One region of the Streptomyces sp. Qhu-G9 genome, then DNA from elsewhere that is predicted to be linked to it. Evidence: riboswitches for the same ligand, from Rfam matches in the RefSeq annotation. Region 1 holds a riboswitch; each other region holds the start of a gene.
The links. A riboswitch is a leader RNA that binds a small molecule or an ion and turns the genes downstream of it on or off. The one in region 1 is predicted to bind cyclic di-AMP.
Positions count from the first base shown of each region.

Region 2: another riboswitch for cyclic di-AMP. It lies ahead of O1Q96_RS40625 (LysM peptidoglycan-binding domain-containing protein); the one in region 1 lies ahead of O1Q96_RS15855 (C40 family peptidase).
Region 3: another riboswitch for cyclic di-AMP. It lies ahead of O1Q96_RS40145 (C40 family peptidase); the one in region 1 lies ahead of O1Q96_RS15855 (C40 family peptidase).

Region 1 covers NZ_CP114283.1:3,179,708-3,189,088, forward strand. Annotated here, with positions in the region: gene O1Q96_RS15810 (helix-turn-helix transcriptional regulator) at 1-313, shown strand, start outside; gene bioD (dethiobiotin synthase) at 326-1,045, opposite strand; gene O1Q96_RS15820 (adenosylmethionine--8-amino-7-oxononanoate transaminase) at 1,047-2,351, opposite strand; gene bioB (biotin synthase BioB) at 2,344-3,570, opposite strand; gene O1Q96_RS15830 (8-amino-7-oxononanoate synthase) at 3,789-4,925, shown strand; gene O1Q96_RS15835 (DUF397 domain-containing protein) at 4,906-5,130, opposite strand; gene O1Q96_RS15840 (helix-turn-helix domain-containing protein) at 5,140-5,997, opposite strand; gene O1Q96_RS15845 (ATP-binding protein) at 6,261-6,704, shown strand; gene O1Q96_RS15850 (DUF6328 family protein) at 6,741-7,262, opposite strand; gene O1Q96_RS15855 (C40 family peptidase) at 7,354-7,827, opposite strand; cyclic di-AMP (ydaO/yuaA leader) riboswitch at 7,831-8,010, opposite strand; gene O1Q96_RS15860 (hypothetical protein) at 8,380-8,688, opposite strand; gene O1Q96_RS15865 (ATP-dependent Clp protease proteolytic subunit) at 8,696-9,331, opposite strand.
Region 2 covers NZ_CP114283.1:8,765,578-8,774,958, reverse strand. Annotated here, with positions in the region: gene O1Q96_RS40660 (N-6 DNA methylase) at 1-157, shown strand, start outside; gene O1Q96_RS40655 (hypothetical protein) at 301-891, shown strand; gene O1Q96_RS40650 (serine/threonine-protein kinase) at 930-2,411, shown strand; gene O1Q96_RS40645 (SurA N-terminal domain-containing protein) at 2,640-3,287, shown strand; gene O1Q96_RS40640 (nucleoside triphosphate pyrophosphohydrolase) at 3,338-4,324, shown strand; gene O1Q96_RS40635 (cytochrome P450 family protein) at 4,404-5,690, shown strand; gene O1Q96_RS40630 (transglycosylase family protein) at 5,898-6,821, shown strand; cyclic di-AMP (ydaO/yuaA leader) riboswitch at 7,023-7,193, shown strand; gene O1Q96_RS40625 (LysM peptidoglycan-binding domain-containing protein) at 7,198-7,896, shown strand; gene eno (phosphopyruvate hydratase) at 8,307-9,381, shown strand, end outside.
Region 3 covers NZ_CP114283.1:8,647,574-8,656,954, forward strand. Annotated here, with positions in the region: gene icmB (coenzyme B12-dependent isobutyryl CoA mutase small subunit) at 431-847, opposite strand; gene O1Q96_RS40130 (esterase/lipase family protein) at 1,391-2,296, shown strand; gene O1Q96_RS40135 (M23 family metallopeptidase) at 2,576-4,249, shown strand; gene pcrA (DNA helicase PcrA) at 4,512-6,998, opposite strand; cyclic di-AMP (ydaO/yuaA leader) riboswitch at 7,490-7,661, shown strand; gene O1Q96_RS40145 (C40 family peptidase) at 7,669-8,826, shown strand; gene O1Q96_RS40150 (hypothetical protein) at 8,936-9,289, opposite strand.

The DNA.
Region 1 (9,381 bases):
CCGGCTGCACAGCGCCCTCGAGGCGTTCGAACACTTCGGCTCCCCGCACTGCGCGGCCCAGGCCAGGGCCGAGCTGCGCGCACTGGGCGAACCGGCCCGGCCCCAGGCCGCCGCACGGCCCTTGGCCGCCGTTCTCACCGCCCAGCAGCTGTTGGTGGCCCGCATGGCCGCCGAGGGCGCCACCAACCGGGAGATCGCGTCCCGCCTGCTGCTCAGCCCCCGCACCATCGACCATCACCTGCGCGGCGTCTTCACCCGTCTCGGCATCCGCTCACGCATAGAACTGGTCCGTCTCCTGGCCTCGGAGGACTGAGCCGGAGGCGGGTCAGCCGCCGGTCCGCTCCGCCGCAAATGCCTCCGCGTCCCACGTGCCCCACAGACGCGGTGCCAGCCAACTGCCCGCGCTCGCGCGGAAGACGGAGGCGGGAAGCCGCCCGGCGCCCCCGGGCAGGGCGCCCAGCAGAGGCGCCCCCGCCACCACGGGAAGATCGGCCAGATTGCAACGCGACGCGAGATCGGGCTCGTCCGGCCAGCTGCCCACGACGACGCCGAGCAGGTCGAGCCGACGGAACCGCAGTTCGCGGGCGGTCAGCTCCGTCGTGTTGAGCGTGCCGAGCCCGGCCGAGGCCACCACCAGCACCGGCGCGTCCAGCAGCCGCGCGGCGTCCGCGAGCGTGCCGCCCTCGTCGTCGAACCGTACGAGCAGCCCGCCCGCCCCCTCGACCAGCACGAGATCGTGCGCCGCGGCCAGCTTGCCCGCGGCCTCCGCCACCTCCTGCGGCCGCACCGGCGCGAGACCGGACCGCCGGGCCGCCGTGGCGGGCGCCAACGGCTCGGGATATCGGGCGAGTTCGACGGACGTCACCGCGCCCGCGAGCCGTGCCACCTCGTCGGCGTCCCCGCGCTCACCCGGCACCACACCCGTCTGCGCGGGCTTGAGCACGGCCACCGACAGGCCGGCCGCGACGGCCGCCGCGGCGACGGCGGCGGTCGTGACGGTCTTGCCGACCTCCGTACCCGTTCCCGTGATCACCAGCACCGTCATGTCAGCCCTCCCGCGCCGCCGCGCACACGGCCGCCGTGATCCGCGCCAGGTCGGCGTCCCCGGTGACGTACGGCGGCATCGTGTAGACGAGGTCCCTGAACGGCCGCAGCCACACGCCCTCGCGCACCGCCGCCCGGGTCGCGGTCGCCATGGCCGCCTCGTCAAGGGCATGGTCCAGTTGTACGACCCCGATGGCCCCGAGCACGCGTACGTCCCTGACGCCCGGCAGCTCCGCCGCCGGAGCCAGCCCGTCCCGCAGGCCCGCCTCGATGCGTTTGACCTCGGTCTGCCAGTCCTGGCCGAGCAGGAGGTCGATCGAGGCACAGGCCACCGCGGCGGCGAGCGGATTGCCCATGAAGGTCGGACCGTGGGCGAGGACCGGCACCTCGCCCCGCGAGATGCCCTCCGCCACCCGCGAGGTGCACAGCGTGGCCGCCATCGTCATGTATCCGCCGGTCAGCGCCTTGCCCACACACATCACATCGGGCGTCACACCCGCGTGCCCGGCCGCGAACAAAGTCCCCGTACGTCCGAAGCCCGTGGCGATCTCGTCGAACACGAGCAGCACGTCGTGGGCGTCGCACGCCTCGCGCAGCACCCTCAGATACGCGGGTGAGTGGAACCGCATCCCGCCCGCACCCTGCACCACGGGCTCCACGATCACGGCGGCCAGCTCGTGCGCGTGCCGCTCGATCAGCGCACGCAGATGGTCGGCGTACGACTCCTCGTACGCGGCCGGCGGTGCGTCCGCGAACACCTGGCGCTGGAGCACGCCCTGCCACAGCTCGTGCATCCCGCCCTCGGGATCGCACACCGACATCGGCTGCCAGGTGTCCCCGTGATAGCCGCCGCGCCAGGTCAGCAGGCGCTGCTTGCCCGGCCGCCCGAGCGAACGCCAGTGCTGGAGGCACATCTTGACCGCGACCTCGACGGACACCGATCCGGAGTCGGCCAGGAAGACATGCTCCAGTCCTTCGGGGGACATGTCGACAAGACGCTTCGCCAGCCGTACGGCGGGCTCGTGGGTGAGCCCGCCGAACATCACATGGCTCATCCGCCCGAGCTGGTCGCGGGCCGCCTCGTTGAGCGCCGGGTGGTTGTAGCCGTGGATCGCCGACCACCAGGAGGACATGCCGTCGATCAGCTCGTCCCGGGCGCCGGCCAGCCGCAGCCGCACCCCGCTCGCCGACTCCACGACAAGGGGTTCCTGCCGGCCGGGCATGGGCCCGTAGGGATGCCAGACGTGCCGCCGGTCGAGCTCCAGGAGTTCGGGCACGGAGAGGCCCAGGACGTGCGGGTCAGGCATTGGGGGCGAGATCCGTTCCGGCACCGCGGCGGCGTACCGCGACCAGGTCCGTACGGGCCTCGGCGGGAACCCGCGTGCCTGCCGGGGCCGGCTCGGCGGCGGCCGGACCGCAGGGGCCGCATCCGCCGCCCTCGTGCGAGCCGCAGCCCGCGTCCGCCTCCGCGTGCGAGCCGCATCCGGCCTCGGCGCGGGAACCGCACCCCGCGCCCGCCGCGGCCCGGTGCTCCGGGAGCGTCACCTCGCCGGCGCCCTCCACCTCGAACCCGGCGTCCGCGATCATGTCCAGGTCCGCCCTGCCCGCCTGTCCCTCGCTCGTCAGGTAGTCACCGAGGAAGATCGAGTTGGCGAGGTGCAGGGCGAGGGGCTGCATCGTACGGAGATGCACCTCGCGGCCGCCCGCGATCCGCACCTCGGCGTCCGGGCAGACGAAGCGGACCATCGCGAGAATGCGCAGACAGCGCTGCGGGGTGAGGTTCCACTCCTTGGCGAGCGGGGTGCCCTCGAACGGGATCAGGAAGTTGACCGGGACCGAGTCCGGGTCGAGCTCCCGCAGGGCGTACACGACGTCGACGAGGTCCTCGTCGCTCTCGCCCATGCCCGCGATCAGCCCGGAACAGGCGGACAGACCCGCGGCATGCGCCTTCTGGACCGTGTCCACGCGGTCGGCGTACGTGTGGGTGGTGGTGATCGCCTCGTACGTCCCCTCGGACGTGTTGAGGTTGTGGTTGTAGGCGTCGGCGCCCGCCTCGCGCAGCCGCTCGGCCTGGCCGTCCGACAGGAGCCCGAGGCAGGCGCACACCTCCACGCCGTCGTGCCGGTCCTTGATCGCCTTGATGGTGTCCGAGACCCGGTCGACGTCCCGGTCGGTGGGACCGCGTCCGCTCGCCACCAGACAGACCCGCTTGGCGCCGCCCGCGAGCCCGGCGGCCGCGGCCTCGGAAGCCTGGTCGGGCTTGAGCCAGGTGTACTTGAGGATCCCGGCCTTGGAACCGAGCCGCTGCGAGCAGTACGAGCAGTCCTCGGGGCACAGGCCCGACTTCAGGTTGACGAGGTAGTTGAGTTTCACCCGCCGGCCGAACCACTGCCGGCGTACCTTGCCGGCCGCGGCCACCACATCGAGGAGTTCGTCGTCGGAGGTGGCCAGCACGGCCAGCGCCTCGTCGCGGGTCGGCAGCTCGCGCCGAAGCCCCTTGTCCACCAGCGTGTTCAGCAGGTCCATGAGGTCCGATCCTGGCCTATCCGACCGCACCGGGCCAAGGAGGGACCGGACAACAGAGACGGTTCGAGGTGTGGGTATTGCCACATCATGGCCCGCTGGTGGTCCGGCTAGGGTCTGTGCGTTGCCTACAAAAGGCCGTGGGGGCCGCCGGGCGGAACGTCATGTGCCGGCACTCCATGCAACACCCGCACACCCGCACCTGATGGCCCGGAGGACACATGGCGCGATCGCCGTTCGAGTGGATCGACGAGCAGGCGAGGGCGCGCCACCGGGCCGGACTGGTCCGCACCCTGCGTCCGCGCCCCGCCGACTCCGCGCTGCTCGACCTCGCGGGGAACGACTATCTGGGCCTGGCCCGGCACCCCGAGGTCACGGAGGCCGCCGCCCGGGCCGCCCGCACGTGGGGCGGCGGCGCCACCGGCTCCCGGCTCGTCAGCGGCTCCACGGAACTACACACGGAACTCGAACGCGAGCTGGCCGGATTCTGCGGCTTCGAGTCCGCCCTCGTCTTCTCCTCGGGGTACGCGGCCAACCTCGCCGCCGTCACCGCGCTGGCGCCGCACGGCTCCCTCATCGTCTCCGACGCCGGCAACCACGCCTCGCTGATCGACGGCTGCCGTCTCGCGCGCGGCACCACCCAGGTCGTCGCCCACGCGGACCCCGAGGCGGTACGCAAGGCGCTGGACACGCATGCCGGGCCCGCGATCGTCGTCTCCGACACGGTCTTCTCGGTGGACGGCGACGCGGCCCCGCTGGCGGGCCTGGCCGCCGCCTGCCGGGCATCCGGCGCGGCCCTGGTCATGGACGACGCGCACGGTCTGGGCGTCCTCGGCGACGGCGGCCGGGGTGCCGCACGGGCGGCGGGACTCGCGGGTGCGCCCGACGTCGTCACGACCGTCACGCTGTCGAAGTCGCTCGGCAGCCAGGGTGGTGCCGTCCTCGGACCGGCCCACGTCATCGACCACCTGGTGAACGCGGCCCGCACCTTCATCTTCGACACCGGTCTGGCCCCCGCCGCGGCGGGCGCGGCCCTGGCGGCCCTGCGTCTGCTGCGCCGGGAGCCGGAACGGGCCGCCCGCGCGCGTGCGGTGGCGACGGCTCTGTACGAACGGCTGACGGCCGAGGGACTCGAAGCCGTACGGCCGGACGCCGCGGTCGTCTCCGTGCGCGCTCCCTCCCCGGAGCAGGCGGTCCGCTGGGCCGCGGACTGCCGTGCTGCGGGACTGGCCGTCGGCTGTTTCCGTCCCCCGTCGGTACCGGACGGCATCTCACGGCTGCGGCTCACCGCCCGCGCGGACCTCACCGACGGACAGCTCGACCAGGCCGTGCGCGTGATCATCGAAGCGCGGCGATAAAGCCCTCCCAGGCGGCGGGGGCGAAGAGCAGGGCGGGGCCCGGCGTGTTCTTGGAGTCCCGTACCGCGAGCAGACCGGCCCACGGGCCGGAGCCGGGACGGGCTGTCTCGACGCAGTTGTTCATTCCCGTGCTGCGGCTGCTGCGCTGCCACCGCACACCGTGCAGATGAGTGCTGGAAGGTACGTACCGAGGCATGGCGGGCATGGTGCCTCCTTATGCGCCGTCAGCTACACCGGCGATGAAATCCAACGTGTCCTCGGGCGAAAGGGCGTGGACCTGAAGGGAGTCGAAGGCCTCGCTGTAGGCCTGGAGGTCTTCTTTCCGTTCGAGGTAGAGGCTACTCGTCAAGTGGTCGAGAACAACCACATCCAGATCAGATTTGCTCGGAAACGAAAAAATAACGAAGGGCCCGGTGACTCCGATGTGGGCCCCAACTCCGAACGGCAGCACCTGAATCCGCACGTGGGGGAGTTGCGCGGCCTCGCGGAGCCGCTCCAACTGCTGTGCCATGACCTCCGGTCCGCCCACCGTTCGCCGGAGCACCGCCTCGTCGAGGACGGCGCTCAGCCGGAGCGGTGGATTCGAACGCAGGACGTCCTGGCGTGCGAGGCGCACCTCCACCAGGGCGTCGACCTTGCTGTCGGGCGCCCCGTCCACGGCGGCGCGCGTCACCTCACGGGCGTACTCCGGTGTCTGCAGGAGCCCCGGCACGACGGAGTTCTCCAGCGTGCGCATCACGCCGGCCTGCGACTCCAGACTGATGAAGTCGCTGTAGGTGGACGGCAGAAGCCCCCGGTAGGCCCGCCACCAGTGCTGCCGGCCGTCGTCGTCAGAGCCCGCCAGTGCGACGAGCAACTCGTGCAGTTCCACGTCCCGGACGTCGTACGCGTCCAGGAGCAGCCGTACGTCCGCGGGCTTGACCCCGCTGCGGCCGGTCTCGATCCGGCTCACCTTCGACTGGTGCCAGCCGACGAGCCGGGCCGCCTCACCGCTCGTGAGGCCCGCAAGGGCACGCAGGGCGCGCAGTTCGGCGCCGAGTTTCCGTCGGCGCACCGCGGGACCGTACTGCATGGCCGTCTCCTTCCGACCGTCGCGCCGACGCTATGACGTCCGGCATCACGCCGACGGTAGAGGACGAATCGGCGGCCCGCCCAAATACGGTCGGCGGTCGTAGAGTTCACCGCTTCGAGCGACAGATATATGCATATCTTGGTGGATCGGCACCGTGAACGGCGAGGTAGTGGCACTCTGGCGCAAGCACCAGTCCGGGACCGTACTCGAATCAACCGCTTCGTGTCGGACTCCGGTCCCGTGGGGAAAGGGACGACGTCGCCATGGCAGACCACCAGGAAGCATCCGTCACTCTGCCGAGCGATCCCGCCTCGGTCCACGCCGCCCGCACGTACGTCACCGACGTCCTGGCCGAATGGGGGCTTCCGTCCGGCTCGGAGGCCGCCGACACCGTCCGGCTCATCGTCTCCGAGCTCGCCACGAACGCCGTCCAGCACACGTTCGGGCAGTCACCCACCTTCACGGTGGACATCGCGCTCGACCGTGACGAACAACTGCGCATCGGCGTGACCGACAGCCACCCGCGCTTCCCCAAGCGACTGCCCGCGGCGGTCCAGCAGGACAACGGCCGCGGCATGGTGATCGTCCGCTGGCTCACCGTCGAGTGCGGTGGCAAGCTCACGGTCCGGCCCACGAGGGAGGGCGGAAAGACGGTGTCGATCATGCTGCCCTGGACCGTTCCGGTGGCGCCGGTACCGGCGGACTGAACCTGTCCCCTCCGAAGCCGGGAACGCCGGCCTGAGCTACCCGTCCTCCGAGCCGTCCTCGTCCTTCCCGTTCGCGCCTTTGACGGTGGCGCGCTTCACCAGGTAGGGCATGACGGCCCACAGGCCGGTGCACACGAACAGAGTGGCCGAGCCCGCGGCGATACCCTCGGCCCGGTCCACCGCCACGTCCACGACGAGCAGGACGGAGCCGGACAGGGCGAGCGCGAGGGCGGCCATGCCGAGCTGCGCGAGATGCGACGACACGTGCACGACCTGAGGCTTGGCGCCCTGCTGGAAGAGCCGGCGGTGCAGTGCGGCGGGGGCAGTGAAGAGGGTCGCGGCCAGAACGGACAGCAGCAGCGTGGTGACGTACGTGGCGCGCTGCATCGCGTCGAGGGAGGGGAACCGCGGGGTGAAGGCGAGGGTCAGCAGGAAGGCGAAGAGGATCTGTACGCCGGTCTGCGTGACCCGCAGCTCCTGGAGGAGCTCGTTGAAGTTGCGGTCGGCGCGCTCGAGTCGGGTCTCGTTGCGCTCCTCGTGGTGGTGACGTTCGGCCATAGCTGAACAAGTAACCGTTCAGCCGCGAATATCACGCCACGGCCCCTCACGGGGTGGCAGCGGCGATCGCCGCTGCCACCCCGGGGGCAGGTCACCTCACCCGGCCGTACCAGACGCTCTTCGTCCAGATCTTCTGGAGCTTCACCACTTCCCCGGTCTTCGGGGAGTGCCAGATCCGTCCCTTCCCGGCGTAGATGCCGACGTGGTAGACGTTCCGGCCGGAGTGGAAGAAGACGAGGTCCCCCTGCTTACGCTTCGAAGCGGAGATGTGGTTCGTCTTGTTGTACTGCGCCGCGGCCGTTCGGGGCAGGCTCTTGCCCGCCTTCTTGAACGAGTAGAGCGTCAGGCCGGAGCAGTCGAAGCGCTTGGGCCCCACCGCTCCGTACTTGTAAGGGGAGCCCTTCTTCGAGGCCGCCACCTGAAGTGCCTTCGTCGCGGGTGTGGCCGCTTCCGCACCGGACGCGAAGCCCGGGGCCACAATGCCGCCGCCGACAGCGGCGATGGTCAGAGCCGATGCGGTACCGGCCCTGGTGAACAGCGACGGGACACGATTGAGCGCAGTCATGCGCAACCCTTCGTCAGCCGCCTGTGAAGGATGACCTGTCGGATTCGGGCTGGCGAAGTTGCCCGGCCGCTGCTGCGGCTTCACCCCAAGGGCTGCTCGGCCCGGTCATGGCGTGACCGTTCCGGCGACCCGTCGTGCTTGGGTCCTCCACTCCTGCCGATCCACTTCTGTCGACCTGTCATCCGGGCGGCGGCAGGACTCGGCGTCCGCCCGGATCGCCCCGCCGCTTGTGGCGGGGTCTTGTCGTCGGAAGGGATCTTGACGCACTGATGTCCCAAAAGCCGAGCGGAATCGGCGATTTGTGGGCTTACTCACCACTCACCCGTTCGGGTGGACAGCCCTTTCCATTGAAGGCGTCGAGAGGGCGGGGGACCCCCGTACCAGCACCGGAACGGGTTGTTCCGCCCTGGTGGTGCGCGTGCTGCGCAAGTTCCGGGGGCCTGAAGAAGCAGCCCCGTCTACGCCATCCGGGGGTACACCGTTTGGTCCGATTCAACCCTTGCCCGGACGCCTCGTCAGATGCCCGTGTGACGCCGGGCCGGTGGCTGTGCGTCAGGTGCCGGAGCCGGGCGGCAGGGCGACCCGGCCCGCCCGGCGCTCACCGTCCAGGACGCGCAGGGCCCGCGCCAGGGTCGGCGCGTGCACCTCGTGCTCGCCCCGCTGGTGCATCAGCGTCAGGGCGTCGCGCAGTGCGGTGGCCCTGCCGACCAGGGCCTGGGCCGCACGCAGTCCGCGGTAGGTGTCCCCGGAGTGTGCCGGGTTGATCCGGCCGAGCAGGTCGACCACCTCCAGGTAACGGTCGATCAGCTCGGCCTCGGCCCGGGTCAGCGCCGGCAGCGGGGGCAACTCGGGTGGGAGCACCGGCGGTTCACCTCGCGCCGGGTGTGCCGAAAGCCGCTCGGCGGCTCGGGACGATCCGGTCGATCAGGCCGTACTCCAGCGCCGCCGGGGCGTCGAGGATCTTGTCCCGCTCGATGTCCGCGCTCACCTGCTCGCGGCTCCGGCCCGTGTGCAGCGCGAGCATCTCCTCCAGCCGGGTGCGGGTGCGCAGCAGTTCGTCGGCCTGGATGGCCAGGTCGGACGCCTGCCCCTGGACGGGCTCGGAGAACGACGGCTGGTGGATCAGCACGCGGGCGCCGGGCAGGGCGGACCGCTTGCCCGGGGTGCCGGCCGCCAGCAGTACCGCCGCGGCCGACGCGGCCTGGCCCAGGCAGACGGTCTCCACCTCGCAGCTGACGAACCGCATCGTGTCGTAGACGGCCGCCATGGCGCTGAAGGAGCCGCCCGGGGAGTTGATGTAGAGCGAGATGTCCCGGTCGGGCGCCTGGTACTCGAGGTGCATGAACTGCGCCATCACGTCGTTCGCGGACGTGTCGTCGATCGGCGTGCCGAGAAAAACGATCCGCTCTTCGAGGAGCTTGGAGTACGGGTCCATGGTCAGCGTCCCCGAACTGGTGCGTTCGGTGAACTGGGGCAGGACGTAGCGGGCGGACGGTCGGGTCATGACACACGCCTCCTCCGGGTGAGGTTCTGTAAAAACGTACAGGACGTACA
Region 2 (9,381 bases), 5.6 Mb from region 1:
GCCCAGGCTGCCGCTGGAACAGCAGCGCACGTACGGCGAACGGTTCCGCGCGCTCGCCGAGTTCGAGGAGGCGCTGCGGCTCGCGGGACGCCTCGGGGAGCAGCTGGTGCGCGGCATGTACGACGGCCTGACGGACGGCACCGTCGAGCCCGGCTGAGACCGGTGGGGCGGGCCGGGTGATCAGCACGACAACGGTTCGGTACAACCCGGGACCAGTTGTCCTTGTCGGCCTATACGCTCGGACTCCGCACTCGTACGTCCGTACCTCCGTCCGTCCCCATCAGGCCTCCAGGAGCAACCATGCAAGGCCACGGCCAGGCGCAGCCGGTGAAGCCGCCACCCCCGACCGGGTTGCTGGTCTTCCTGCGCGTGTTCTTCGTGGTGATCTCCGTGTGCAGCTTCGGCCTGCTGGGCTGGACGATGATGCTGCGCCTGGCGCTCGTGACCCGCAAGTCCCTCGACTGGGGCCTGTTCGTGGCCACCTTCGCGGCCGAGGTCCTCGGTCTCGTCCTGATCGGCACCGAGCCCGGCGAGGAGATCCACACGGTGGGCGGCTGGCTGGGTCTCGCCCTGCTCCTGGGCTCGCTCGTGGTCGTGATCTCGTACTACCTCGCGGCGGACATCCGCCACTTCCACCAGCTCGGCTACGCGGCAGCGGGATACGCCCCGCACCAGCAGACCCCGACGTCCACGTACGGCTACCCGCAGTCGCCGTACGCCTCCACGACCGGCCCGCACACGCCGGTGCCGCCGATGGCGCCGGTACCCCAGCCCCAGCCGGCCGCGCCGACCCCGCCGCCGCAGCGCCCCGCGCCCGCCCGTATCGACCAGGTGCGCGCCGAGCTCGACGAGCTGAGCGACTATCTGCGCAAGCACGAGGACGGCAGGTGACCGCGGCACCGGGACGCGTGATCACCGACCGCTACGAACTGTCCACGCTCATCGGGCAGGGCGGCATGGGCCAGGTGTGGACGGCGTACGACCAGCGCCTCGACCGGCGCGTCGCGGTCAAGCTGCTGCGGCCGGACAAGGTCGCGGGCCAGGAGGCCGACGAGCTGCGCCGCCGCTTCGTGCGCGAGTGCCGCGTCACCGCGCAGGTCGACCACCCGGGCCTGGTCACGGTCCACGACGCGGGCAGCGAGGGCGAGGAACTGTTCCTCGTCATGCAGTACGTCGACGGGGCCGACCTCTCCGACCACCTCGCCGAACACGACCCGTACCCCTGGCAGTGGGCCGTCTCGGTCGCCGCGCAGCTGTGTGCCGTGCTCTCCGCGGTGCACGCCGTGCCGATCGTCCACCGCGACCTCAAGCCACGCAACGTGATGATCAAGCAGGACGGCACGGTCACCGTCCTCGACCTCGGCGTCGCGTCGGTGATGGACACGGACACGACCCGCCTCACGCACACCGGTTCGCCCATCGGATCGCCCGCCTACATGGCCCCCGAACAGGCGATGGGCGGCGCGGTCGGCCCGTACACCGACCTGTACGCGCTCGGGGTGCTGCTGCACGAACTCCTCAGCGGGGACGTGCCGTTCTCGGGCTCCACGGCTCTCGGCGTGCTGCACCGGCACCTCTACGAGCCGCCCCTGCCGGTCCGCCGACTGCGCCCCGAGGTACCCGAAGCGCTCGAGGCCCTAGTGCTGCGGCTGCTCTCCAAGGACCCCCAGCACCGCCCGGACTCCGCGCAGGAGACGTACGAGCAGTTGTTGCCGCTGCTCCCCGCGCGCGGGGTCCCGACCGGCGGCCCGCTCGATCCCACCCGCCCCTTCCTGCGCCCGCACGCCCCCTGGCCGGACCGCGCCCGCACGCCCGCGGCGCAGCCGCAGGCCGCGCCCGCCGTCGACAAACCCGATGTCGCGGGAGCCGTCGACGAGGTCAAGCGCCTCCTCGGCGAGGGCCGCATCACCCAGGCCGTCGACATCCTCGGCCAGATCCTCCCGGCCGCCGCCGCCCAGCACGGCGAGCACTCACCGGTCGTCCGCACCCTGCGCAAGCAGTACGCGGCCACGCTCATGGACGACGGCCAGTACCGCCGCGCCCTGCCCGAGCTGCGCCGCCTCGCCGACGAGCGGGCCACCGAGGCCGGCCAGGCCGACCCCCAGTCCCTGCGCTTCCGCTACGAGGCCGCCCAGTGCCTCGAACAGCTCGGCGAACCCGCCGCGGCGCTCGCCGAGTACCGCGCCCTGCTGCCGTACTACGAGAACCAGTACGTCGCCCAGGACGCCGAACTGTCCTTCGAGGTGCGCCGCCGCATCGGACACCTGCTCCTCGCCCTCGGCGACCGGGCCGCCGCCCACGACACCCTGGCCCGGCTCCAGTACGACGTCGAAAGGCTGCGGGGCCCCGGCCATCCACTGGTCGCGGAGATCAGCCGGACCCTCCAGTGGCTTGGCCAGGTCCGGGGCTGACGCCTTCCGCCGGGGCGAGCGGCCCGATCCCGGCCCACGGGGACGCGCCGGTCGAGGTCACCGCCCGCAACCGCCGTGGCGCGTGAGGATGGAGACGACTCCGCAACGGTGCCCGAAGTCCAGGCGAATCGTTGGGTCGAATGGGTGGCCGAGAGCCGGTCCCCTGCCTACCATCGATCACCGCAAGACTTTGTGCACCGCCGCACAATCTCCTACAGGAGGTTCTCCTTGCACCGCCGCCGTCGCACCGCGCTCCTCCTCTCCGCCGCACTCGTCACCGCGGCCCCCCTCCTCGCCGCCTGCGGCAACGACGCGCACCCCGGTGCCGCGGCCGTCGTCGGCGCCGACCGCATCACGGTCTCCCAGCTGGAGAACCGGGTGAACGAGGTACGGACCGCACAGCGGGCCGCCACCACGGGCGAGGCGCAGTACGAGCAGGCCATCGCCAAGTCCGGCGGCCTCACCCGCGACACCCTGCACGGCATGGTCCTCGACCGCGTCCTGCACCGGGCGGCCAAGGACGCCGGTGTGACCGTCACCCGCAAGGAGATCCAGCAGGCCCGCGCGGGTCTGGAACAGCAGGCGGGCGACGCCAAGGCACTGGAGGTGGCCTGGCTCCAGCAGTACGGGGTCCCGCCGGAGCGGCTCGACGACAACCTCCGCGTCCAGATCGAGGCCCAGAAGCTGGCCACCGCGCTCGGCACGGAAACCAGCCGGCCCGCCTTCTGGAAGGCGCTGTCGGAGGCGTCCAAGAAGCTGGGCGTCGACCTGAACCCCCGCTACGGCACCTGGGACGTCGAGAAGAGCAGCCGCGTCGACGCCAAGCTGCCGTGGCTGCGCGAGGTCACGTCGGCGGGAAGCCGGGAATCGGCCTAGCCCCGGGGCGCCCCCGCGCCGTCCACAGTCATGACCATGTTGTCGGCGGCGTGGGTTACGTTCGGGGTGTGAACGCATCCAGCCCGGGGCGCATCGTCCTGCTCACCACCAGCCACCGCGTCGCGCCCGGACTGCTGTCCTGGCCCGCATGGCAGGCGCTGCACGGCGCCGACCGCGTCCTGTGCGCGGACGGCGCGCACCCCCAGCTGCCGTACCTGCGCGAGGCAGGCGTCCAAGTCGACGAAGTCGCGCCGGACGCCCAGGAGCTGGTCGACGCCTGCGCCGGAGGGCACACGGTCGCGGTGGTCGCCACCGGTGAGGGCGAACCGCGCCTGACCGACGGCCTGGCCCGCCTCGCCGGTACGGGCCGCGTCCCGATGCCCGACCTCGAACTGCTCCCCGCCTCCTACGACCTGCCGGGCGCCCGGCTCCTCGACCTCGTCCAGGTCATGGACCGCATCCGCGTCGAGTGCCCCTGGTCGTCCCAGCAGACCCACAAGGGCCTCGCCAAGTACGGCATCGAGGAGGCGTACGAACTCGTCGAGGCCATCGAGGAGGGCGACCGGCACGAGCTGCGCGAGGAGCTCGGCGACGTACTGCTCCAGGTCGTCTTCCACGCCCGGATCGCCGAGGAGGGCAGCCCGGAGGACGGATCGGAGCCCTTCTCCATCGACGACGTGGCGGCCGGCATCGTCACCAAGCTGATCCACCGCCATCCGCACGTGTTCGGCGACGAGAGCGCCTCGACCCCCGAAGAGGTCAAGGAGCACTGGCTGCGCACCAAGGCGGTGGAGAAGCAGCGGACGTCCGTCACGGAAGGCGTCCCCCTCGGCCAGCCCGGCCTCGCGCTCGCCGCCAAGCTGGCGTCCCGCGCCCGCACGGCGGGCCTCGAGGTCGCCCTGCCCCGGGGCGAGGGCGTCGGCTACGAACTGCTGGCCCTGGCGGTGCGGGCCGAGGAACAGGGCGTGGACCCGGAGGCGGCACTGCGCGCGGCGGCGCGGGTCTACCGGGACGCGATACGGGCCGGCGAGGCCTGACCGTCCGGCCCCGGAGGGCGGGCGCGGGCCGTGCAGACGCCGGGCGGGCTCACGTCACCCCTGCCGATACCGTCGAGGGGTGACCGAAACACCTGCCGAGCCGCCCGCGGGGGATCCCGCCCCCGAACTCTTCACCTGGGAGTTCGCCACCGACCCCTACCCGGCGTACGCGTGGCTGCGCGAACACGCGCCCGTGCACAGGACGAAGCTGCCCAGCGGAGTGGAGGCCTGGCTGGTCACCCGGTACGCGGACGCCAAGCAGGCCCTCGCCGACGCCCGGCTCAGCAAGAACCCCGCGCATCATGCCGAGCCGGCGCACGCGAAGGGCAAGACGGGCATTCCGGGGGAGCGGAAGGCCGAGCTGATGACGCATCTGCTCAATATCGATCCTCCGGACCACACCCGTCTCCGGCGGCTCGTCAGCAAGGCGTTCACGCCCCGGCGGGTCGCCGAGTTCGCGCCCCGGGTCCAGGAGTTGACGGACCGGCTGATCGACGGGTTCGCGGAGAAGGGGGAGGCCGACCTCATCCACGAGTTCGCCTTCCCGCTCCCCATCTACGCCATCTGCGATCTCCTCGGCGTCCCGCGCGAGGACCAGGACGACTTCCGGGACTGGGCCGGGATGATGATCCGGCACGGGGGAGGACCGAGAGGCGGCGTCGCCCGGTCGGTCAAGAAGATGCGTGGCTATCTCGCCGAGCTCATCCACCGCAAGCGCGAGGAACTCACGGACCGGCCCGCCCCGGGCGAGGACCTCATCTCCGGTCTCATCCGGTCCTCGGACCACGGCGAGCACCTCACCGAGAACGAGGCCGCGGCGATGGCCTTCATCCTTCTGTTCGCTGGTTTTGAGACAACCGTGAACTTGATCGGGAACGGCACGTACGCGCTGCTCACCCACCCCGAGCAGCGCCGACGGCTGCAGGGCTCACTGGCGGCCGGGCACACGGACCTCCTGGAGACGGGCGTCGAGGAACTGCTTCGCTACGACGGGCCCGTGGAGCTGGCCACCTGGCGTTTCGCCACCGAACGGCTCAGCATCGGCGGGCAGGACATCGCCGCCGGAGACCCCGTACTCGTCGTGCTCGCGGCGGCCGACCGCGATCCCGAGCGGTTCGGGGATCCCGACACCCTCGACCTCTCCCGCCGTGACAACCAGCACCTCGGTTACGGCCACGGCATTCACTACTGCCTCGGCGCGCCCCTGGCCCGGCTGGAGGGCCAGACCGCGCTGAACACGCTCCTGACCCGCCTCCCCGACCTGCAACTCGCGGTGGATTCGGCAGATTTGAGGTGGCGTGGGGGGCTCATCATGCGGGGATTGCGCACGCTTCCGGTGGAGTTCACCCCGGTCGCGAAGTCCTGAGAGGGCCGTCACCGAGCCTGACGAAACATGAGACGCCGTCAACTTTGTGATCTTCACGTTATCCGCCCTGCATCGACTTGTGACAAGAGTTCGAGTGCCTATACGTTCACCCATCAATGCGGCTGGTCCCACCCGTCGCAGCAGTCGCAAACGGCAGCATCCGCTTGCCCTTTGCGCATTCCCTGCTGTCACCTGAAAGGCCATCGCATGCTCTCCGGGAACGGTCGTCACCGTCGCCCCCGCCAGGCTCCGGCGCTCCTCGTCGCGGCGGGCGTGACCGGATCGGCCATCGCGATCCCCCTGCTCGGCGCGTCCGGTGCGAGTGCCGCCAGCGGTACGACCTGGGACGCGGTCGCGGAGTGCGAGAGCGGCGGCTCGTGGAGCGCCGACTCCGGCAACGGCCTCTACGGCGGACTCCAGATGAGCCAGGAGACGTGGGAGGGGCACGGCGGTCTCGACTACGCGCCGAGCGCCGACCAGGCCAGCCGCTCGCAGCAGATAGCCGTCGCCGAGAAGGTCCTCGCGGCCAAGGGGACGAGCGCCTGGGCGACCTGCGGTCTCGTCGCCGGCCTGACGCAGGGCTCCGACTCGGCCGACGTCGACACGGGCCTCGCCGAGGACTCCGCCAGTCCGTCGCCCGACCCGGACGCGACAAAGAGTGACAACAGTACGAAGTCCGACTCGTCCGCCGACAACGGTACGAGTTCCTCGAACGACTCCGGTAGCGACGCCGACGCGGACGCACAGGATTCGGACAGCTCTTCCAAGGGCAGCGCGGCGAACGGTGACGATTCGGACAAGTCGTCCCGCAGCGGCGACGCTTCGGCGGACGCGGGCGGATCCGGCCGCCATCGCGGCGGCAGCGCCGACGACGCCGCCGGTGCCCGCGGGGGCGACTCCACCGGCCGGCACGCCTCCCGCGGGGACAGCACCTCGCGCGTCGCGACCGAGGACGGCTCGTACGGGGTCCACTCCGGGGACAGTCTCTGGAGCATCGCCGACTCCCTTGACCTCAAGGGCGGGTGGCGCGCGCTCTATGCCGCGAACGAGGAGACCATCGGCTCCGACCCGGACCTCATCCTTCCCGGTCAGAGGCTCGACCTCGGCAGTGAGCCCGCGGCGAGCAAGTAGTGACCAAGGCGCCGAATCGGGCGAAAACCAGCGGTAGTTCGCGCTGAATGTCCGGTTTGGTGAAAGTGAGACATGGATCTCAAGAGCCTGATCGTCTTTGAAATCCGGTGGATTCCGTGTCTACGGTCGTGACCGCTCGCCACTCGTGAGCCCCGACGGTCGCAACGCCGAATCCTGCCAACGGCCGTACGGGAACAGTCGTCGCGTCAAGCGCCGTAGGCAGGAGCGGGGGACCCAAGGTAAGTGCCGGGCCCGGTCGTCGAGACCAGGTACGGCTTGGGGTTAAGCCGCGTGACAGCAGTGTCGCGCGGCCGGGCAACTCACTCGGCCCGAACCCGACAGCTCACCTCGCAGGCGTCGGTGAGGGGATCACTTCATGCTGCTTTACCGCAAGGGCAAGCACCGCCGCCCGTCCAAGGCCACCCGCATCGCCACGCTGGCCGGTGTCACCACCGCCGCCGTCGCCGTCCCGCTGATGGGCGCCACGGGAGCCTCCGCCGCCACCGCCTCCGAGTGGGACGCCGTCGCCCAGTGCGAGTCCGGTGGCAACTGGTCGATCAACACCGGCAACGGCTACTACGGCGGCCTGCAGTTCTCGGCCTCCACCTGGGCCGCGTACGGCGGCACCTCGTACGCCTCCACCGCCGACCAGGCCTCCAAGTCCCAGCAGATAGCCGTCGCCGAGAAGGTCCTCGCGGGCCAGGGCAAGGGTGCCTGGCCGAGCTGTGGCGTGGGCCTCTCGGGTGCCTCGACCGGCGGTGGCGCGGCCCCCTCCGGCTCGGGCGACTCCGGCCAGAGCACCTCGCAGTCGCAGCAGCAGGACTCGCAGTCCTCCGAGCAGCGTGCCTCGCGCTCCCAGGAGCGTTCGACCGCGAAGAAGACCGTCGAGACCCCGACCGGCAAGAAGGTCGAGAAGGGCGACGGCGAGTACAAGGTCGTCAAGGGCGACACCCTCAGCGAGATCGCCACGAAGGAGAAGGTCAAGGGCGGCTGGCAGAAGCTGTACAAGCTGAACGACGACATCGTCGACGACGCCGACTTCATCTTCCCGGGTCAGCAGCTCCACCTCAGCTGACATCCGGCGGCCGCGACCCCCACTTCGACCGTGCGGGCGCCCTGTCCCGGCCGAGGCCCTGGCCGCTCAGCCTCGGCCGGAACTGAGGCCCGCCGTCGAATCGCGGCTGAACCACAGCGCCCTCACATCCGTGTCCCCCATAGTGGAGGTCTCGTGAGGGCCACCCCCGTCCCCCACGGGCTCCCCGCCCCGGTGCGTGTTCCCCCGTACGCACCGGGGCGGGGCTTTTTTCGTTCTCGCTTTGTTCCGTTCGGAAACAATTTACTCTCGGTTCTGTCCAGGGGACGGTCGAAGGCCGGTCGATCCCCGGCGGCCGGTTAGGCTCGTCCCGCAGGGCCACCCCAGGCCTGCGCCCAACCGGGCCCCTTCGGCCCGGCGTAGCTTGCGTCACATCCCAGAAGGAGATGCTCGTGCCGTCCATCGACGTCGTCGTAGCCCGGGAAATCCTGGACTCCCGAGGCAATCCCACGGTCGAGGTCGAGGTCGGCCTCGACGACGGCAGCACGGGTCGTGCCGCCGTCCCGTCCGGCGCCTCCACCGGTGCCTTCGAGGCTGTTGAGCTCCGTGACGGAGACCCCAACCGCTACCTCGGCAAGGGTGTCGAGAAGGCCGTCCTCGCCGTCATCGAGCAGATCGGCCCGGAGCTCGTCGGTTACGACGCCACCGAGCAGCGCCTCATCGACCAGGCGATGATCGACCTGGACGCCACCGACAACAAGGGCTCGCTCGGCGCCAACGCCATCCTCGGCGTCTCCCTCGCCGTCGCCCACGCGGCCTCCGAGGCCAGCGACCTGCCGCTCTTCCGCTACCTGGGCGGACCGAACGCGCACCTGCTGCCGGTCCCGATGATGAACATCCTCAACGGTGGGTCGCACGCCGACTCCAACGTCGACATCCAGGAGTTCATGATCGCCCCGATCGGCGCGGAGTCCTTCTCCGAGGCCGTGCGCTGGGGCGCCGAGGTCTACCACACCCTCAAGAAGGTGCTGAAGACCAAGGGCCTGTCCACCGGTCTCGGTGACGAGGGCGGCTTCGCCCCGAACCTGGGCTCCAACCGCGAGGCCCTCGACCTCATCGTCGAGGCCATCAAGGAAGCCGGCTACACCCCCGGCACGCAGGTCGCCCTCGCGCTGGACGTCGCCGCGTCCGAGTTCTACAAGGACGGCAAGTACGAGTTCGAGGGCAAGTCCCGCTCGGCCGCCGAGATGACCGAGTACTACGAGGAGCTCGTCTCCGCGTACCCGCTGGTCTCCATCGAGGACCCGCTGTACGAGGACGACTGGGCCGGCTGGAACGTCATCACCGAGAAGCTGGGCGACAAGGTCCAGATCGTCGGCGACGACCTCTTCGTCACCAACCCCGAGCGCCTCGCCCGCGGCATCGAGGAGGGCTCCGCCAACGCCCTGCTCGTCAAGGTCAACCAGATCGGCTCGCTCACCGAGACGCTGGACGCCGTCGAGATGGCCCAGCGCAACGGCTTCAAGT
Region 3 (9,381 bases), 5.5 Mb from region 1:
GGCGCGGATGGCGGCTGGGTCGAGCCGAGGCCGCAGGAACGCCCCGAGACGCGGCCTGCCCTGCCGCGTCCGCGCGTTCGTCGCGGGCGAGCCGCTGGGCGAGTGGGCGTTCGTACCAGTCGGCCGCCCGGATGTCCGCGGGCCGGCACCTTGCCTGCCGGCACCCGCGCACTGCGTCAGTGCGTCAGTGCGTCAGTGCGTCGGAATGTTCGCGAGGCCGTACCTCGCCTGCCCGCGCCCGCGCATTGCACCGGCAGCCACCCGCGTGGGACCGGCCGAGCCCGGAGGGAAAGTACCCCCAGCCCCAGCCTCCCCAGGGGCGCGGGGAACTGCGCGACCAGCCACAGGCGACCCACACCCGCCCACGCATGCACGCCCGCACGCGCACCGATCCGATCCACCCCACACGTCCCGCCGAACCGGCGGAGCCCTACGTGCCGGCAGGCTGCCGGACGTTGGCGCGCACCCAGTCCACGATGGACGTCGTCGTGGCCCCGGGGGTGAAGATCTCGGCGACGCCCTTCTCCTTGAGCGGCGGGATGTCCGCCTCGGGGATGATCCCGCCGCCGAACACCTTGATGTCCTCGGCCTCGTGCTCCTTGAGGAGCTCGATGACCGCGGCGAACAGCGTGTTGTGCGCGCCGGAAAGGATGGAGAGACCGATCGCGTCGGCGTCCTCCTGGATCGCCGTGTCCACGATCTGCTCGGGCGTCTGGTGGAGACCGGTGTAGATGACCTCCATACCGGCGTCGCGCAGCGCCCGCGCGATGACCTTCGCTCCGCGGTCGTGCCCGTCGAGCCCGGGCTTGGCCACCACCACGCGGATCGGACCGGCTGCCACACCCATCACTGCCTCCATGAACCGACTGCACCGATCTGCAGAAACTACCCGTACCGCGACCGCACGTACCGGCTGCCCGTACCTGCCACCCGTACCGACCGACCGCACCCGGCGACCGAGACGGCGGTTCACCGCCGCCGCGCCACCTCCGATGTACCCCGTGGGCACAGCCGCCTCACGCCACCCGGTCCGGGAATGTGAACGAACGTTATCTCCACCATCCCGCAACCGGCAGTTTCGCGGTGGAGACCGAGGGGGAAATCACACGAAGGGACAAGTTCGCCGCGCATCGACCCGTACACCGCGACAAACGGTTCGCACCCGGGACGAGCGCAAGGGAAGCCGCTAAGAGGTCTCCGCACCTCCGCGCCGTCACACGCGCGACGGGGTGGTGCGGCGCTTCGGTGATCGCACGACGACGGGCCACCCCGTCGCTCCACCGGTGTCACCCACACCGCACGTGCGCTGTCGCCGTCTCTCACCACCGGCTTCCCACGAGGGCACACGGGGGACAGAGGGGTCCTGCCGTGCGCCGACGGGAGGTCGGCCATGAAGGTCACCAGGGCAGTACTGCCCCTGCTTCCACTGTGCCGGCGTCTGCTTCCCGACAGGCTGGCCGGTTTCTCACTGACTCTGCTGAAGGCGACGGCCCTGGAGATCGCGATCCTCGCGGGCCACCTCCTCCTCTACCCCTCCGGCATCACCCCGGAGCGCCGCGCGTCCCCGGTCCCGCCCCGGCCCCTGTCCGAACTGCCCGACACCGATCTCGGCGCGGTCCCCGTCGCGGACGCCACCCGGCTCCCCACCCCGGAGAAGCCCCCGGTCGTGCTGCTGCACGGTTTCATCGACAACCGCTCGGTCTTCGTGCTGCTGCGCCGCTCGCTGGCCCAGCACGGCCGGCAGCAGATCGAGTCGCTCAACTACTCTCCGCTGACCTGCGACATACGGGCCGCGGCCGAGCTGCTCGGCCGGCACATAGAGGAGATCTGCGAGCGCACCGGCCGCGACGAGGTGGACATCGTCGGGCACAGCCTCGGCGGACTGATCGCGCGCTATTACGTGCAGTGCCTCGGGGGTGACGTCCGCGTCCGGACCCTCGTCACGCTGGGCACGCCGCACGGGGGCACGCGGGTCGTTCCGCTGATGAACGCCCACCCGATCGTCCGGCAGATGCGCCCGGGCTCCGGCGTGCTCGACGAGTTGGGCAAGCCGGCCCCCCACTGCCGCACGCGGTTCGTCAGTTTCTGGAGCGACCTCGACCAGTTGATGGACCCGCTGGAGACGGCGTGCATCGAGCATCCGGACCTCCTCGCACAGAACGTGCGAGTGACCGGAATCGGACATCTCGCCCTGCCGGTGCACCCGGCGGTCGCGCTCGGCGTACGACAGGCCCTGGACGTCGAGGAGACGACCGCCCGCGTCGCCGCTCATGCCGGCGGCCTGACGGTGGCGTAACCGGAAGCGGGCATCAGGGCACGGCTCACCCCGAAGCAGGGCAATGGCACGTGGGGGGAAGTGCCGTAAGCGGAAGCCGAATCGGGCTCAGGAGACGCCGTTTCTTCGAACGTTCATCGAACGCAAGGCCAAGGCTGTGCCCGTCCTCCGCCGAAAGACATCCGAATGCCCCTTTCCTGAGAAGAGGAAACCTGCTGAAGATTGTCGCGCCCTCATACCGCCGGGTACAGTCGCCGCACTGCTCTGCCAGCCCCTGTCGTCGAGGCGAAAGAGAAGTTGGTGAACGACCGTCACCCGTCGGGGACCGTAACTCCCCCGGCTCCGGCTCCCGAAGCCGCCACGGCGCATTACGCGTCCCCTGGCCAGCAGGGAGTCCCGTACGGCGACTTCACCATGTGCGACGGGTACCCCGCCACCGGTTTTGATGCCTCCGCGTCCGGCTCGTACGGAACGACGGGCAGTTACGACACAACGGGCGCCTACGCGACGACCACGTTCGACACCGATCCCCTCTTCGGCGACCTTCCCGGCAACGGGAGTGGAACCGACGGAAGCGGCGGTACGGGTTCGTACGACGCCGCGACGGGAGCGTCGCAGGGCGGTGGCTGGGCGCATTCCACCGGTGGCCACCAGACACTGAACTACGACCCGTACGCGGCCCAGCACCACGCCGCCTACGAGACCGGCAGCTATGACACGAGCGGTGTCTGGCCGGATGCCGGTTATCAGCAGCTGGGCGAGATCCCGACACAGGCCGGGAACCCGGACGGCACCGGGCAGTGGGACGCGAACGCGTGGCTGCAGGCCGACCCGGTCGACCCCACCCAGCAGTGGACCGCGCCGACCTTCGAGACGGGCACCTACGACGCCACGGCCTGGAACTCGGACGGCGGCGAGCAGCACCAGACCCGGACCCAGGTCCACCAGCCGGTGCAGACGGACCACGAGTCGTACGACCACCAGGACACGCACGACGGTCAGGTCCCGTTCGACCAGCAGGCCACCAGCACGTTCGAGCAGCTTCCGTATGAGGAACAGGCCACCGCGCAGGACGACTTCGGCCACTCCGACCGGGCCGACGACGTCGCGGACGCTGATACCCACGCTCACGACGAGTCCCCCCTTCCTGACGGCGCCGAGGAGACCGCTCCCGCCGCCACCGCCGCGCCGGGCTCCCGTGCCGCGTCCCGCGCGGCGGGCCGTTCCGCTTCCTCCCGGTCGCGCCGCCGCACCCCGCCCAAGCGTTCCGCGCTGCTGACGATCGCCGTTCCGTCGGCGTGTGTGATGGGCGTCGCCGGTATCGCCGCCGCATCCGTGACCGGTGGCGGCGGCGAGGACGAGGTGCAGACGACAGCCGCCGCACCCGATGTGAGCGCCGTGCAGCCGTCGGCCGCGAACAACCAGCTGGACACCCAGCTCGAGAACCTCTCCGCGGACGCGGACGACTTCGCCGACCGGGCGAGCCGGACGCAGGAACGTATCGACCTGAAGGCCCAGCAGGTCGCCGAGAAGCAGAAGGCGGCGGCGGAGGCGGCCCGCAAGGAGCGGCTGCGTCCGAAGTTCGCGCTGCCGGTCGCGCGGCACGGGCTCAGCGCCTACTACGGCCAGGCCGGCATCAACTGGATGTCCGTGCACACCGGCATCGACTTCCCCGTCTCGTACGGCACGACGGTGATGGCCGCGACGGACGGGACCGTCCGTACGCAGTGGAACAGCGCGTACGGGAACATGATCATCGTGACGGCCAAGGACGGTACGGAGACCTGGTACTGCCACCTCTCCACGTACAAGGTCGCCTCGGGGACCGTCGTGAAGGCCGGCGACCCCATCGCGTACTCCGGCAACTCCGGCAACTCCACCGGGCCGCATCTGCACTTCGAGGTACGCCCCGCCGGCGGTTCGGCGATCGACCCGCTCCCGTGGCTGCGCAGCCACGGACTCAGCCCGACCTGAGCCGGCCTCCGGCAGGACCGCCGAGGCGGCCGTCAGAGCCGGGTCGGACTGTGCGGACTCCTCGGACTCCTCCGGCGGCGCCACCCTCCAGAACCCGTCTATCGGTCTGAACGGCCTCGTCCTCGGATCCCGGACGGGCCGCAGGCTCGCGATCCCGCCCTCGAAGAGCCCCTGACCGCCAGGCGACCCGCAGATCTCCCGGCATCCCCGGACCGTCAGGCAGCCCAAGTCCCGCGGGCGGCTCCGAGGGCCCGGGGGAGGGCTACAGCTTCTCCACCGGCGCGTAGCGCAGCAGCAGACGCTTCGGCTTCTCCGCGCCGAAGTCGACCGTCGCCTCCGCGTTCGCCCCCGTGCCCTTCACGCCGACCACCGTGCCGAGGCCGAACTGATCGTGTGTGACGCGGTCCCCGACGGCCAGCGACACCACCGGCTTCTCCGCGGCACCCCGCCGTGTCGCGAAGCCGGACGCGCCGGAGGCGGCCGAGCGGGAGCGGGAGGAGGACAGGGAGGCCGCCACGCCACCGGCCGGACCGGAGGGCACCGCGCCCATGGACCCGGTGCGCTTCCAGTCCAGATGCGTGTCCGGGATCTCCTCCAGGAAGCGGGACGGCGGGTTGTACGAGGGCTGCCCCCAGGCGCTGCGCATCGACGCCCGCGTCAGGTACAGCCGCTCCCGCGCGCGCGTGATGCCGACGTACGCGAGGCGCCGCTCCTCCTCCAGCTCCTTGGTCTGGCCGAGCGCGCGCATGTGCGGGAAGACGCCGTCCTCCAGGCCGGTCAGGAACACCACGGGGAATTCGAGGCCCTTGGCGGTGTGGAGGGTCATGAGCGTTATCACTCCGGACCCGTCGTCGTCCTCGTCCGGGATCTGGTCGGAGTCGGCGACGAGCGCGACCCGCTCCAGGAACGCGGAGAGCCCGGCCGGCGTCTCGCCCTCACCGGCCTCCTGCTCGAACTCCAGGGCCACCGCGGCCAGTTCCTGGAGGTTCTCGATGCGGGTCTCGTCCTGCGGGTCGGTCGAGGCCTGCAACTCGGCGAGGTAGCCGGTCCGTTCGAGCACCGCTTCCAGGACCGTCGCCGGGCCCGCGCCCGACTCGACGATCGTCCGGAGGTCCTCCATCAGCGTGTTGAACCGCTTGACGGCGTTGGTCGAGCGGGCCGCCATGCCGTACGCCTCGTCGACGCGGCGCAGGGCCTGCGGGAAGCTGATCTTCTCGCGCTGGGAGAGCGCGTCGATCATGGCCTCGGCGCGGTCGCCGATGCCGCGCTTCGGCACGTTCAGGATGCGGCGCAGTGGTACGGAGTCCTCCGGGTTCGCGAGCACACGCAGGTACGCGAGGACGTCCCGGACCTCCTTGCGCTCGTAGAAGCGGACGCCGCCGACGACCTTGTAGGGCAGGCCGACACGGATGAAGACCTCTTCGAAGACACGGGACTGGGCGTTCGTACGGTAGAAGACGGCGACGTCGCCCGCCTTCGCGTCGCCCGAGTCGGTGAGACGGTCGATCTCGTCGGCGACGAACTGGGCCTCGTCGTGCTCCGTGTCGGCGACGTAGCCGGTGATTCTGGCGCCCGCGCCCGCGTTGGTCCACAGGTTCTTGGGGCGGCGCGATTCGTTGCGCTCGATGACCGCGTTGGCCGCGGTGAGGATCGTCTGGGTGGAGCGGTAGTTCTGCTCCAGCAGGATCGTCGTCGCGTTCGGGTAGTCCTCCTCGAACTGGAGGATGTTGCGGATGGTCGCACCGCGGAAGGCGTAGATCGACTGGTCGGCGTCACCGACGACGCACAGCTCGGCGGGCTGGAGGTCGTCCTCGCGGGGCGGTACGTCGACCGGGTGCTCGGAGGTGCCGACGAGCTCCCGCACCAGGGCGTACTGCGCGTGGTTCGTGTCCTGGTACTCGTCGACGAGGACGTGGCGGAAGCGACGGCGGTAGTGCTCGGCGACGTCGGGGAAGGCACGCAGGAGGTTGACCGTCGTCATGATCAGGTCGTCGAAGTCCAGCGCGTTCGCCTCGCGCAGCCGCGACTGGTACATCGCGTAGGCCTGGGCGAGGGTCTTCTCGAAGCCGTCGGTGGCCTGGACGGCGAAGTCCTCCTCGTCGATCAGCTCGTTCTTCAGGTTCGAGATCTTGGCGCTGAAGGACTTCGGCGGGAACCGCTTGGGGTCGAGGTCCAGGTCGCGGCAGACCAGGGCCATGAGGCGCTTGCTGTCGGCGGCGTCGTAGATCGAGAAGGACGACGTGAAGCCGAGCTGCTTCGACTCCCTGCGCAGGATGCGGACGCACGCGCTGTGGAAGGTCATCACCCACATCGCGTTGGCACGCGGGCCGACGAGCTGCTCGACGCGCTCCTTCATCTCGCCCGCGGCCTTGTTCGTGAAGGTGATCGCGAGGATCTGGCCCGGGTGCACCCGGCGCTCGCCCAGCAGGTGGGCGATCCGGTGCGTGAGCACCCGCGTCTTGCCGGAGCCCGCACCGGCCACGATGAGCAGCGGGGAGCCGTGGTGGACCACCGCCGCGCGCTGGTTCTCGTTCAGCCCGTCCAGGAGGGCGGCCGGGTCCACGAGCGGCCTGGAGGCGCCGTCCCGGTAGTACCCCTCCCTGCTCGGCGGCACGTCGAAGCGACCGCCGAACAAGTCGTCCGGCACGGGATCCGGCGCCTGGTCCTCGGGCGGCGGCGGGGGCTCTTCCTCGTGGGCCTGCGAGGGCTTGAGGTCCGCCAGGAAGCTGTCGTCAAAGAGGCTGCTCATCGCTCTCCGAGTCTAGGCGCCCCCACTGACACCCCGCCGCCACCCCGGAAACTCGGCGGAATCCGAACGCGGCGGCCGCCCTCACCCGGCGACGCCCCCCCGGACGCGGGAGCCCCACAGGTACCGGGCACCCCCGGCCCCTCACTCTCCCCATCGAGCCCGTCGCGTTCCGTCACCGAGTCGCGTTCCGTCACCGAGCGGGCCGAGCCGGCCTGCGCGTCGACGTGGAACCACCTGCCCGCTCGCGCCTCCACGGTTCGGCGCTGCCGCCCAATTCTGGCTGATTGAAAGCCAACGCCCTCGCCGACCGGAAGCCACCCCTCCGGACAACTCAGCACATATCAGGGACAATTGACACCGGAGGGCAAGATCAAACTTCGAGGTCACGAAAATGTATCGGGCATTTCGCACATCAAACTTCACAGGAGCCACACGAATTGGCTAACTTTCCTGTAGGCCGCTCGACCCGCACCGGCGAACATCGCCGGGCCGAGCGGACTCCGCCGAATCCGGCACGCCTTCGCGGCCGCCGGAACCGGGGACCCAACCGATCCTGGGGTGAATCGGTCCGACTCCCTCGCGGGACAAGGACCGTAGGGCAAACCTTCCGAAGCACCCGCCCGAACCCGACAGCTAACCCGGTAGGCGGATCACGGAAGGAGACGCCCTCGTGGCGCCACACCGCAAGTCGCGGCCCCCCGGTCCCATGGGCATACGGACCCCGGCCCTCGCCACCGCGGCTCTGACCTCGGTGGCCCTGCTCTCCCAGACGGCGGACGCCTCGCCGGCCACGGAGCCCACGCCGAGCACGGAGGAGGTCCAGAAGAAGATCGACGACCTCTACCAGCAGGCCGGTACGGCCACCGAGAAGTACAACGCGGCCAAGGAGAAGACCACCAAGCAGCGCAAGCGCGTCGGCACTCTGCTCGACGACGTGGCGCAGCGCACGGAGAAGCTCAACGCCGCCCGCGAGGACCTCGGGACGTTCGCCTCCGCGCAGTACCGCACGGGAGCCTCCGCCCCCGACTCGGCGTCCCTCCTCCTCGCGGACAACCCGCAGGACTACTTCGACCGGACCCAGCTGATGAACCGGCTGACGGCCCGCCAGCAGCAGGCCGTCGACGACTACGCGACGCAGCAGGCCGCCACCACCAAGAAGCGGCAGGAGGCGTCCGAGGGGCTGGAGACGCTCACCACGACGCAGAGCACGCTGAAGACGTCCAAGGCCGATGTCCAGCGGAAGCTCGCCGAGGCCCGCGCGCTCCTCTCGAAGCTGACCGCCGAGGAGAGGGTCCGGCTCGCCGCGATCGAGCGGGAGAAGCAGGAGGAGGCCCGTCGCAGGGCCGACGAACTGGCCCGGCGGCAGGCGGCCGACGCGGACCGCCGGCGGCAGGAGGCGGCCGCACAGGCCCAGCCCGGCACGGGGACCTCCACGGGAACGGGAGGCGTGCCGGGCGCCGGCCCGGGTTCCGCCTCCACCGCCAAGGCCGACAAGGCGCTCGCCTTCGCCCGTGCCCAGATCGGCAAGCCGTACGTCTGGGGCGCGAGCGGCCCCGGTTCGTACGACTGCTCCGGCCTCACCCAGGGCGCCTGGAAGGCCGCCGGTGTCACCCTCCCGCGCACGACGTGGGACCAGGTCAAGACCGGTTCGACGGTCTCCTTGAACAGCGCTCAGCCCGGTGACCTCGTCTTCTTCTACGACGACATCAGCCACGTCGGCGTCTACATCGGCGACGGCATGATGATCCACGCCCCGAAGCCGGGCTCGTACGTCCGCGAGGAGTCGGTCTACTACATGCCGATCCACAGCGTGGTGCGGCCGGCGTAGAGGCGCCGCTCGGGGCGGGGGCCCAGGGGCCCTCGGGGCGGGAGGCACGACGGGGGGCACGGCACGCGCGCGTGCCCCGGTCCGGCCCGGGATCAGGCCCGGCCGGAGATCAGGTCCAGAGAACCGCGATGAAGATGTTCGCCGTGGTCAGTGCCCCGACCAGGCCGAACAGTTCCTTCTCCACCCTCTCCTCGTCGCGTTTCACGTAGACGAGGCCGAGGATCACGACCAGCAGCGCCAGTTTCACGCCGATCTTGATGTTGTTGACGGTCTGGTCGTCGGCCTGGTTCAGGCCGACGAGGACCGCGCCGGTGACCAGCATGGTCAGCGCGCCGTGGAGCATCGCGGGGGTGAAGCGGGCCGTGCCGTCGCCCATCGCCCTCATCTGGGTGAGGAATCCGCCCAGCAGGGAGGCGATGCCGATGATGTGCAGGGCGACGAAGACATGAATGAGTACGTCCATGAGCCCGGACCCTAACCGGACGTCCGGATACCGCCTCGCACCACCCCGGTCCGGACACCCCTGCGGCAGCCTGCTCGGCACCCCCTGGCGGA